Regions from separate parts of the Methylobacterium sp. J-118 genome, predicted to be linked through region 2. Evidence: predicted binding sites of a transcription regulator. Region 2 holds the regulator's gene; the other holds the start of a gene.

The links. The regulator HrcA, encoded in region 2, represses chaperone genes, less so after heat shock. The targets are predictions, from matches to a motif close to GTTAGCACTCNCNNNNNGNGAGTGCTAAC.
Region 1: the regulator HrcA is predicted to act here: its motif matches at 2,506-2,534, upstream of groES (co-chaperone GroES).

What each region holds. Positions count from the first base shown of each region.
Region 1 covers NZ_JBYQFA010000001.1:656,618-661,825, forward strand. Annotated here, with positions in the region: gene AC3IF3_RS03090 (methyl-accepting chemotaxis protein) at 1-1,207, opposite strand, end outside; gene AC3IF3_RS03095 (CorA family divalent cation transporter) at 1,408-2,394, opposite strand; gene groES (co-chaperone GroES) at 2,604-2,894, shown strand; gene groL (chaperonin GroEL) at 2,966-4,609, shown strand; gene fae (5,6,7,8-tetrahydromethanopterin hydro-lyase) at 5,148-5,208, opposite strand, start outside.
Region 2 covers NZ_JBYQFA010000001.1:3,917,656-3,922,863, reverse strand. Annotated here, with positions in the region: gene hemW (radical SAM family heme chaperone HemW) at 1-505, opposite strand, end outside; gene rdgB (RdgB/HAM1 family non-canonical purine NTP pyrophosphatase) at 544-1,173, opposite strand; gene rph (ribonuclease PH) at 1,170-1,883, opposite strand; gene hrcA (heat-inducible transcriptional repressor HrcA) at 2,051-3,106, shown strand; gene AC3IF3_RS19040 (LysE family translocator) at 3,259-3,891, shown strand; gene AC3IF3_RS19035 (DUF1236 domain-containing protein) at 3,966-4,793, opposite strand; gene AC3IF3_RS19030 (MFS family transporter) at 5,130-5,208, shown strand, end outside.

The DNA of each region.
Region 1 (5,208 bases), 3.3 Mb from region 2:
CGGTCGCGCTCTGAATCGCCGAGACCTGCTGGGTGATCTCGCCGGTCGCCTTGGCGGTCTGCTCGGCCAGCGCCTTGACCTCGCTGGCCACCACCGCGAAGCCGCGGCCGGCCGCGCCGGCGCGCGCAGCCTCGATGGTCGCGTTCAGCGCCAGAAGGTTGGTCTGGTCGGCGATCGACTTGATCATGCCCACCACCGCGTCGACCTTCCGGGCATTCTCGGCCAGCTGCCGCATCGTCGCGTCGGTGGTCCCGGCCTGGGTGGCGATCTGCTGCGCCCGCTCTGAGACCCGCCCGACCTGCCCGGAGATCTCCTGGATGGCATTGTTCATCTGCTCCGAGGTCGCGGCCACGGAGGTGGCCCTCTGTCGGGCGGAATCGGCTGACTGCGTGAGCCCCTCCGCCGATTGCTGCATCTCCTCGATCGCCGACCCGACCGCCGCGACCACCCGGTTGACCTCGGAGGCCATGTGGACCTGGGCCGACACCACCGACCAGGTCAGCATCGGTCCGATGTAGTTCCCCTTCTCGTCGTTGACCGCCGTGACCTGCAGGTCCAGCGTCTCCGGCCCGACCTTGATCTTGGTACGGTGCGGGAGGCGGCTGGCATCCGCCAGCATCGAGCGCTGGTGGCGGGGGTTCTTGTGAAACACGTCGAACGAGTGTTCGAGCATCTCATCGACCTCGATCGGGAGATGCTGCTTGAGCGGACCGAGGGTACGGCGCGAGGTTGTATTCAGGTAATTGGTCCGGAAGTTGTCGCGCGGATCGGCGGTCATCACCGCCACGGGCATGTTGTCGATCATCGACATCAGCAGGTCGATCTGGTTCTTCTTCACCGAGATGTCGCTCGCGAACTTGATGACCTTCACGGGCTTGCCGCTGGCATCCAGGATCGGATTGTACGTCGCCTCGAGCCAGACAGGGTGCTTCTCCTTGTCGAGCCTGAGGAATTCGCCGGTGACGTATTCACCGGACCTCAGCTTCGCCCAGAAGGCCGCGTAGTCGTCCGATTTGACGGACGCGTCATCGACGAAGATCGAATGGTGCTTGTTGATGATTTCGTCGAGCGCGTATTTCATCAATTTCAAGAAGTTTTCGTTCGCACTTGTAACGTGACCATCCATATTGAATTCGATGATTGCCAATGACCGATTGAGCGCATCAATCTTGGCCTGCGATTCGCTGTAGGTCGTCCGCTTGAACATGGCTGCACCCGCTTGTGATGCATCTTTCAAAACCATGGACGCGTTAATCCAATCCTAATCCTAAATTGAATTTTGATTTGGCCATTTGGGCTGAATAATACGGTGCTGATATCAGTCAAAAACAATATTATATAAAGTGATTAATTAAGTATTATCGACAATCGATAGCGAATAATAAAAAAAACTCGAAAATTATAGTATCAAAACCAGCCCCGCATCCGAAAATATATGATCGGCGCGAGCGCGCTCACGAGAATGAGGGCCAGGGCGTAGGGGTAGCCGTAGGTCCAGTCCAATTCCGGCATGTGCTTGAAATTCATGCCGTACATCGACGCGATCAGGGTCGGGGGCACGCCGACCACCGAGACGACGGTCAGCACCCGGAAGACATTGTTCTGCTCGATGTTGATAAGACCCAATGCCGCGTCGAGCAGGAATTGAACGTTTTCTGCCAGCCGCGTCTCGAACTCGTCGAGGGACTCGATATCCCGTTTGATCGTCTCGAAGCGGCCATCCTCGGGAAGGCCCAGCCCGTCACAGGCCGCTGAAACGAACGGGACGATCCGCTCCAGTCCGAGGAGGCTGGCGCGAATCTTCCCCAACGCTTTCCCGCGGCGGCTGATCCCGTGCAGGATCCGGCGCAGCGCCAGATCGCGGCGCCGCGGGGGCGGGCTTTCCAACCGGCGCCGCTCGGGGCCGCGGACATCGAAATCGAAGATCCGCGACGAGAGCGTGTCGAGTTCCGTCGCCATGTCCTCCAGCGCGTCCGCGAGGTTGTCGACGAGTTCTTCCAGCACGACCAGGAAGACCTCGCTCGGCGTCACGCTGCCGTCACCCTCGGCGATCCGCTTCGCCGCGGAGGCGAAGCTGCGCAACTCGTGGAAGCGGATGGTGACCAGGTGGTCCTTCGTCAGCATGAGGCCCAGCGGCTTCAGCTGCGAGTCGCTGCGTTCGAAGGTGATCATCGGTGTCGAGAGGGAGAGCCCGCCCTTCACCCGGCGCAGGCGGCTCGAATTCTCGACCTCCGCCAGAGCCGCCCGCGACGGGACGCGCAGCCCGGTCGACGCTTCCACGGCGGCGGCCTCCTCCGGGGTCGGATCGTTCATGTCGAGCCAGACGGCCCCGTCGGGAATACGCCCGCCGGGCTCGATCGCCAGCGGGCCTTCGGGTCCGTGCAGGCTCAGCATCGGCGCATGGGATCCATCTGGAAGAACGGGCGGCCGCCCCGCCATCACGCCGTCGCGCGGGGGTGCGACCGTCTTGACACGGCACGCCGCCGAGCCTACCTCACCGCGGTCTTTGGCACTCGCCGAGACAGAGTGCTAACAGTCGGGTTTGGACGCGGCCTCGCGGCCGCATCAACGCCAACTTCAGACCTGAAGCAAGAGGGCAGCTCATGAACTTCCGTCCGCTGCACGACCGCGTGGTCGTCCGTCGCATCGAGAGCGAGGAGAAGACCAAGGGCGGCATCATCATCCCGGACACCGCCAAGGAGAAGCCGCAGGAGGGCGAGATCGTCGCCGTCGGCCCCGGCGCCCGCGACGAGACCGGCCGCATCAACCCGCTGGACGTCAAGAAGGGCGACCGCGTCCTGTTTGGCAAATGGTCCGGCACCGAGGTCAAGATCGACGGTCAGGACCTCCTGATCATGAAGGAATCCGACATCATGGGCGTCGTCGCCCTCTGATCGGATCACCCGTCCCGACCCTTTGAGGCCGCTCCGGCCTTGGGGTCTAACCTAACGACAAGAGGCAAACCATGGCAGCGAAAGACGTTCGTTTCTCCGCCGACGCCCGCGACAAGATGCTTCGCGGCGTCGACATCCTCGCCGACGCGGTGAAGGTGACGCTCGGCCCCAAAGGCCGCAACGTCGTGATCGAGAAGAGCTTCGGCGCCCCGCGCATCACCAAGGACGGTGTGACGGTCGCCAAGGAGATCGAGCTCGCCGACAAGTTCGAGAACATGGGCGCCCAGATGGTGCGCGAAGTGGCCTCGAAGACCAACGACATCGCGGGTGACGGCACCACCACCGCCACCGTGCTGGCTCAGGCCATCGTCCGCGAGGGCGCCAAGTACGTCGCCGCCGGCATCAACCCGATGGACCTGAAGCGCGGCATCGACCTCGCCACCGCCGCCGCGGTGAAGGACATCATCGCCCGCGCCAAGAAGGTCTCGACCTCCGACGAGGTCGCCCAGGTCGGCACGATCTCCGCCAACGGCGACAAGGAGATCGGCGAGATGATCGCCCACGCCATGCAGAAGGTGGGCAACGAGGGCGTCATCACGGTCGAGGAGGCCAAGACCGCCGAGACCGAGCTCGACGTCGTCGAGGGCATGCAGTTCGACCGCGGCTATCTCTCCCCATACTTCATCACCAACGCGGAGAAGATGGTCGCCGAGCTGGAAGACCCCTACATCCTCATCCACGAGAAGAAGCTGTCGTCGCTCCAGGCGATGCTGCCGGTGCTCGAGGCCGTGGTCCAGACCGGCAAGCCGCTGCTGATCATCGCCGAGGACATCGAGGGCGAGGCGCTGGCCACCCTCGTGGTCAACAAGCTGCGCGGTGGCCTCAAGGTCGCGGCCGTGAAGGCGCCGGGCTTCGGTGACCGCCGCAAGGCGATGCTCGAAGACATCGCGATCCTGACCAAGGGCCAGATGATCGCCGAGGATCTCGGGATCAAGCTCGAGAACGTGACCCTGCCGATGCTCGGCCGCGCCAAGCGGGTCCGCATCGAGAAGGAGAACACCACGATCATCGACGGCGTCGGCGAGAAGTCCGACATCGAGGGCCGCATCAGCCAGATCAAGGCGCAGATCGAGGAGACCACCTCGGACTACGACCGGGAGAAGCTGCAGGAGCGTCTGGCCAAGCTCGCGGGCGGCGTCGCGGTGATCCGCGTCGGCGGCGCGACCGAGGTCGAGGTCAAGGAGAAGAAGGATCGCGTCGATGACGCCCTCAACGCCACCCGCGCGGCGGTCGAGGAAGGCATCGTCCCCGGCGGCGGCACCGCACTGCTGCGCGCCAAGAAGGCCGTCGCTGAGCTGAAGAGCGAGATCCCGGACGTCCAGGCCGGCATCAAGATCGTCCTCAAGGCCCTCGAAGCCCCCCTGCGCCAGATCGCCCAGAACGCGGGCGTCGAAGGCTCGATCGTGGTCGGCAAGATCACCGATAACACCTCCTCGGAGACCTACGGCTTCAACGCCCAGACCGAAGAGTACGTCGACATGATCCAGGCCGGCATCGTCGACCCGGCCAAGGTCGTACGCACCGCCCTGCAGGACGCGGCTTCGGTCGCTGGCCTGCTGGTGACCACCGAAGCCATGGTCGCCGACGCCCCGAAGAAGGATGGCGGCGCCCCCGCGATGCCGGGCGGCGGCGGCATGGGCGGCATGGACTTCTGAGTCCACAGCACCCGTAGAGATGAGGAAGGGGGTCGCCGAGAGGCGGCCCCTTTTCTTTTGTTGTATCGAGATCCAAGCGTTGCGGGAGACACCGTCCAAATTTCATATTCGGCGCCTGTGATGGGCATACAGAGGAGCCGGATGCAGCCAACCGCCATGTCTAAGCCCGTCCACCTCGCCGTTTGGGTGAGGTCCTGCAGAGACGGCAGCGGCATGCTGCGGGCGTTGGATCCCTGCGCGATCTGTCCAGACGCGTCGCTTCCCTCTCCGAATTCCTGCTGACGCTGGGGCTACCCTCCCGGCATGGGGGGCAGGAGACGCGCGTTGCAGTTCCGAAATGATCTCGACAGCGTCGTGCGAAAACCCGCGCCCGCACGACCGCGGCGTCTGGACCACCTCACCAAAACACAAAAAAACGGGACGGCTCGCGCCGTCCCGTCGGTGGTGGTTCCTATCGGCCTAAGAAGATCGAGGCCAGTCGCTGGAGCAGGCCCCGCGGTGCGGGCGGCGGCTCAATCTGCCCAGGACCGTCCCCGATCTAAGCGTTGGCGGCGAAGGGGTGCTGCGCCGAGTTGCGCTGCTCGGTGACCGTCGCGGCC
Region 2 (5,208 bases):
AGGAGGTGCGCGCGAAGACGGCCTGCGCGACCCGGATCGCGTCGAGGGCCTGCGCCACGTCGTGCAGCCGGCCGAGGGTCCTCAGGGACGCGTCGTCGAGCGCCTGCACGCCGAGGGAGACCCGGTTGACCCCGGCCGCGCGGTAGCCGTGGAAGCGGGCGGCCTCGACGCTCGACGGATTGGCTTCGAGGGTGATCTCCGCGTCCGGCGCCACCGTCCATCGAGCCGCCACCGCGTCGAGCAGCCCCGCGACGGTCGCCGGCCGCATCAGCGAGGGGGTGCCGCCCCCGAGGAAGATGCTGGTGACGGTCCGGCCGGGCGTCCGGCCGGCCATATGGGCGATCTCGGCCCGGAAGGCCTCGAGGAAGCGCGGCTCGTCCACGCCTCCGTGCCGGACGTGGCTGTTGAAGTCGCAATAGGGGCACTTCGCGGCGCAGAAGGGCCAGTGCAGGTAGATCCCGAAACCCGCATCGCGGGTCGGGTGGTCCGGGCCGGTCGTTCGCATGATCGCCGGGATGTGCGCGCGCCCGTCCGGTTTGGCAATCAGGCGCCGGGCGCGAGGCAGGCCCGGCGCAGCGCCACGAACGCCCGGGCGCGGTGGGACAGACCGGTGCCCGTCCGCCAGTCGACCCCGTGCTTCTCCGCGGCGCTCATCTCGCCGAAGGTGCGGTCATGCCCGTCCGGCCGGAAGATCGGGTCGTAGCCGAAGCCGGCCGAACCGCGCGGCGCCACGAGGTCGCCGAAGACCCGGCCCTCGAACAGCTCGGTGTGCCCGTCGGGCCAGGCGAGCACCAGGGCCGAGACGAAGTGCGCGCGGCGGTCGATCGCCCCGCGGGCGTCGAGTTCGGCGAAGATTCGCGCCATCGCCCCGGCAAAATCCTTGTCCGGGCCGGCCCAGCGGGCCGAGAACAGGCCCGGCGCCCCGTCGAGGGCGTCGACGCACAGGCCGGAATCGTCCGCGAAGGCGGGAAGGCCGGTGGCGTCGGCGGCGGCCTTCGCCTTGATCGCCGCGTTCTCGGCGAACATCGTCCCGGTCTCGTCCGGTTCGGGCAGGCCGAGTTCGCCGGCCGAGACCGCCTCCACCCCGAACGGCGCCAGGAGGTCGCGCATCTCGACGAGCTTGCCGGCATTGTGGGTGGCGATCACGACCTTGCCGGTCAGCCTGCGGCTCACGCGAGGGCCTCCTTCTGAAGGGCGACCAGCCGGTCGGTGCCGGCGCGCGCCAGGCTGAGGAGTTCGAGGAGCTGCTCCTGCGTGAACGGCTCCATCTCGGCGGTGCCCTGGACCTCGACGATGCCGCCCCGGCCGGTGAGCACGAAATTGGCGTCGGTCTCGGCCGCCGAATCCTCGGCGTAATCGAGGTCGAGCACCGCCATCCCCTTGTACAGGCCGCAGGAGACGGCCGCGACATGGTCCTTCAGAGGGTCGACCGAGATGATCGAGCGCGTCCGCATCCAGGCGAAGCAATCGTGCAGCGCCACCCAGGCGCCGGTGATCGCGGCGGTCCGGGTGCCGCCATCGGCCTGGATCACGTCGCAATCGACCGTGACCTGGCGCTCGCCCATGGCCGGGAGGTTGGTCACGGCCCGCAGCGAGCGGCCGATCAGGCGCTGGATCTCCTGCGTCCGCCCCGACGGCTTGCCGGAACCGACCTCGCGCCGGGTGCGTTCGTGCGTCGCACGGGGGAGCATGGCGTACTCGGCCGTGACCCATCCTTTGCCCGAACCCCGCAGCCACGGGGGCCCGCGCTCCTCCAGCGAGGCGGTGCAGAGCACCCGGGTGTTGCCGAAGCTGACGAGGCAGGAGCCTTCTGCGTAGCGCGACACGGCGCGCTCCAGGCTCACGGGCCGCAACTCGTCGGCGGCACGCTTGGAAGGCCGCATTGCGGGCCCCTTCTGTGGTGAATGTCGAGGGCCGGGCTCTTAGGCCGGTGCGGCACCGTGAGCAAGCATCGCCGTATGGATTGATCCGGGCGGGTCGGCCGGACATGATCGGACCACAGGATGATCGCGTGACAGACCCGAACTCTCGTTTCCCGAACGATCCATCGATGCAGGCCCTCGCCGCCCTCAACGAACGCGCCCGGGAGATCTTCCGGCAGATCGTCGAGAGCTACCTCACCACGGGCGAGCCGGTGGGATCGCGCAATCTCGCCCGGATCCTGCCGATGGCGCTGTCGCCGGCCTCGATCCGCAACGTGATGGCGGATCTGGAGCATTCCGGCCTGATCTTCGCGCCGCACACCTCGGCCGGCCGCCTGCCGACCGAGCTCGGCCTTCGATTCTTCGTCGACGCCATGCTCGAACTCGGCGATGTCAGCCAGGACGAGCAGGCCCGGATCGAGGCGCAGATGCGCGCCGCCGCCTCCGGCCACACCTTCGAATCCGCTCTGGCCGAGGCCTCGACCATGCTGTCGGGCGTCTCGCGGGGGGCCGGAGTGGTGTTGACCACCAAAGCGAATGTGAGCCTGAAGCACATCGAGTTCGTCCGCCTGGACCCGGCCCGCGCCCTGGTGATCCTGGTCTCGGACGACGGTTCCGTGGAGAACCGGCTGGTGGACCTGCCCGCCGGCCTGCCGGCCGGGGCCCTCCAGGAGGCGACAAACTTCCTGAACGCCCGGCTTCAGGGCCGCACCCTGGGATCGCTGCGGGCCGAGATCGAGGCCGGCCGCAAGGCCATGAAGCGGGAGCTCGACGCCATCACCGAGCGCCTCGTCGATGCCGGGCTCGCCACTCCGGTGGGCCCCACGGAGGCGCGCCAGCTGATCGTGCGCGGCCAGGCCAACCTGCTGGACGACCTGCGCGCCGTCGAGGATCTCGAGCGCATCCGCCTGCTGTTCAACGATCTGGAGACGCAGAAGGACGTCATCGACCTCCTCTCCCGCGCCGAGGGCGGCGAGGGCGTGCGGATTTTCATCGGCTCCGAGAACAAGCTGTTCTCGCTCTCCGGCTCCTCGCTGATCGCGGCGCCGTTCCGTGACGGCTCGCAGAAGATCGTCGGCGTCGTCGGGGTGATCGGTCCGACCCGGCTGAATTATGCGCGGATCGTGCCCATGGTCGACTACACCGCCCGGGTCGTCTCGAAGCTCCTCGACGGGGGTCGGTGAACCGCACGATCGCGGCGCGCGATGGCTTCACAAGAGGCGCCCGCCAAGCTTAGATTTTAAGTCAGCCTGGATCTCGATGATCGATACTGATTCGTCGTTGCCGAGGGCAGGCGCGCGCGTCGGCCCGACGTCGCGCGACACGGGGGATCCGCATGCCCAGTCTGGCGAGTTACCTGGCCTTCGCTGCGGTCTCGCTGGGCATGGCCCTGACACCGGGACCGAACATGGTCTACCTGGTCTCCCGCTCGATCGCGCAGGGGCGGACGGCCGGTCTGATCTCGCTCGGCGGCATCCTCGCGGGCCACATCGTCTACATGGCGTGCGCGGCTGTGGGACTCACGGCCCTGTTGATCGCGATCCCCTACGCCTACGATGCCGTCCGCTTCGCCGGCGCGCTCTACCTCCTCTGGCTCGCGTGGCAGGCGGTTCGGCCCAACAGTCGGTCCCCGTTTCAGGTCCACGATCTGCCCAAGGACAGCCCGCGCAAGCTTTTCGCGATGGGGCTGCTGACGAACCTGCTCAATCCGAAGATCGCGGTTCTGTATCTGTCGCTCCTGCCCCAGTTCATCGATCCGGAAAGCGGAAGCGTCCTCGCACAGGCGCTGATCTTCTGCGGCACGCAGCTCGCCGTCAGCGTGGGCATGAACGCCGTCTTCGTCGTCTCGGCCGGGACCATCGCCGCGTTCTTCACCCGGCGCCCGCTTTGGAGCGTCATCCAGCGCTGGCTGATGGGAACGGTGCTGGCCTCGCTCGCAGTCCGCATGGCGACCGAAGCCCACCGATGATCGCAGCGACGACACGGCCAGTGCCGCACGCCGGAGCGGCCTCCGTCCGGCGTGCGGTAGTCTTTGCGGACCGATCAGCCCGGAATGACGTCGACGATCTCGTAAGTGTCGGGATCGATGATCACGATGTCGTCGCGCACCAGGATGAAGTCGTAGCCCTCGTATTCCGGCACGAACTCGACGATCGATGGCGGCAGCCGGTGAAGGCTCACGGACCGGGGGATCGCGGTGCCGACCGCGAGGCCGAAGGCCACATCCCGCAGCGGCGAGACCCCGAGCCGGGTGATCGAACCGCGGAACTCCGAGCGCTGCCGCGTATCGAGGCGGCCCACCGCGCCGCGGGCCGGCCCGCCGCCCCGGGCACCGTCCCGGCCGCCCCGTTCGCCAGCGCCGCCGCGCTCACCCCGGTCGGGACCGGCCCCATCCCGGTTGCCGCGCTCGCCCGCCGGTCCCGTCTCGCGACCGCCCCGCTCCACGCCTCCGGGATTGCCGCCCGGCCCGCCGCGCTCCCCGGCGCCGTTGCGCTCGGCCGCGCCACCGGGCCGCCGCGGGCCGTCCGCGCCGCGGCCTGCCGGACCACCCGGCTCCGCGCCGCGGGGGCCACCTTCGGCGCCGCCGGGGCCACGCATCCCGCCGCCTTCCGGTCCGCCGGCGCCACCGCGCATGCCGCCGCCCTCGGGGCCGCCGGCGCCGCCGCGCATGCCGCCGCCCTCGGGGCCGCCGGCACCGCCGCGCATGCCGCCGCCCGGTCCCGCGCCGCCGCCGGCCGGGCCGGCACCAGCTCCCCCGCCGCCGGGCCCGCCACCCGGACCGCCGCCGCCGGGACCACCCTGTGCGAAGGCGGTCGCCGCTCCGACGACGACGATCGCGGCCGCCACCGTATCCCTCAGTATCCGCTTCATGGCCTCTCCTCCCGCTTCCGTCGGAGCGCTCGCGGCGCCCGCAACGCCCGCAACGGGGCCCCGGCGGAATCCGTTCCGTTGCATCGCTGACGTGGCGCAGGTGTCGAGGGATTGAGCGTCTATCGCGTCATCCCGTGGTCGCGCCGCCCGCATTGGGCCTGACGGTCGAACGCGATGACCCCGCCGCGGGCGAACCGGATTCACTGACACTGGCCACAGCTGTCCGCGGCTCGGGACCGATCACGGACTTGCGATCACGGTCATCACCTGTAACGTCGCGCAGCACGAAGAAGAGCCCGGCCCGTGCCGGCGCCGAGAATGGTCGACGGAGACGCCATGTCCGCCTCGAGAAACGATACGATCGGTATCGCGCCGAGCGCCCACGACGACGCTGCGGATCGGCGCCGGCGCATCT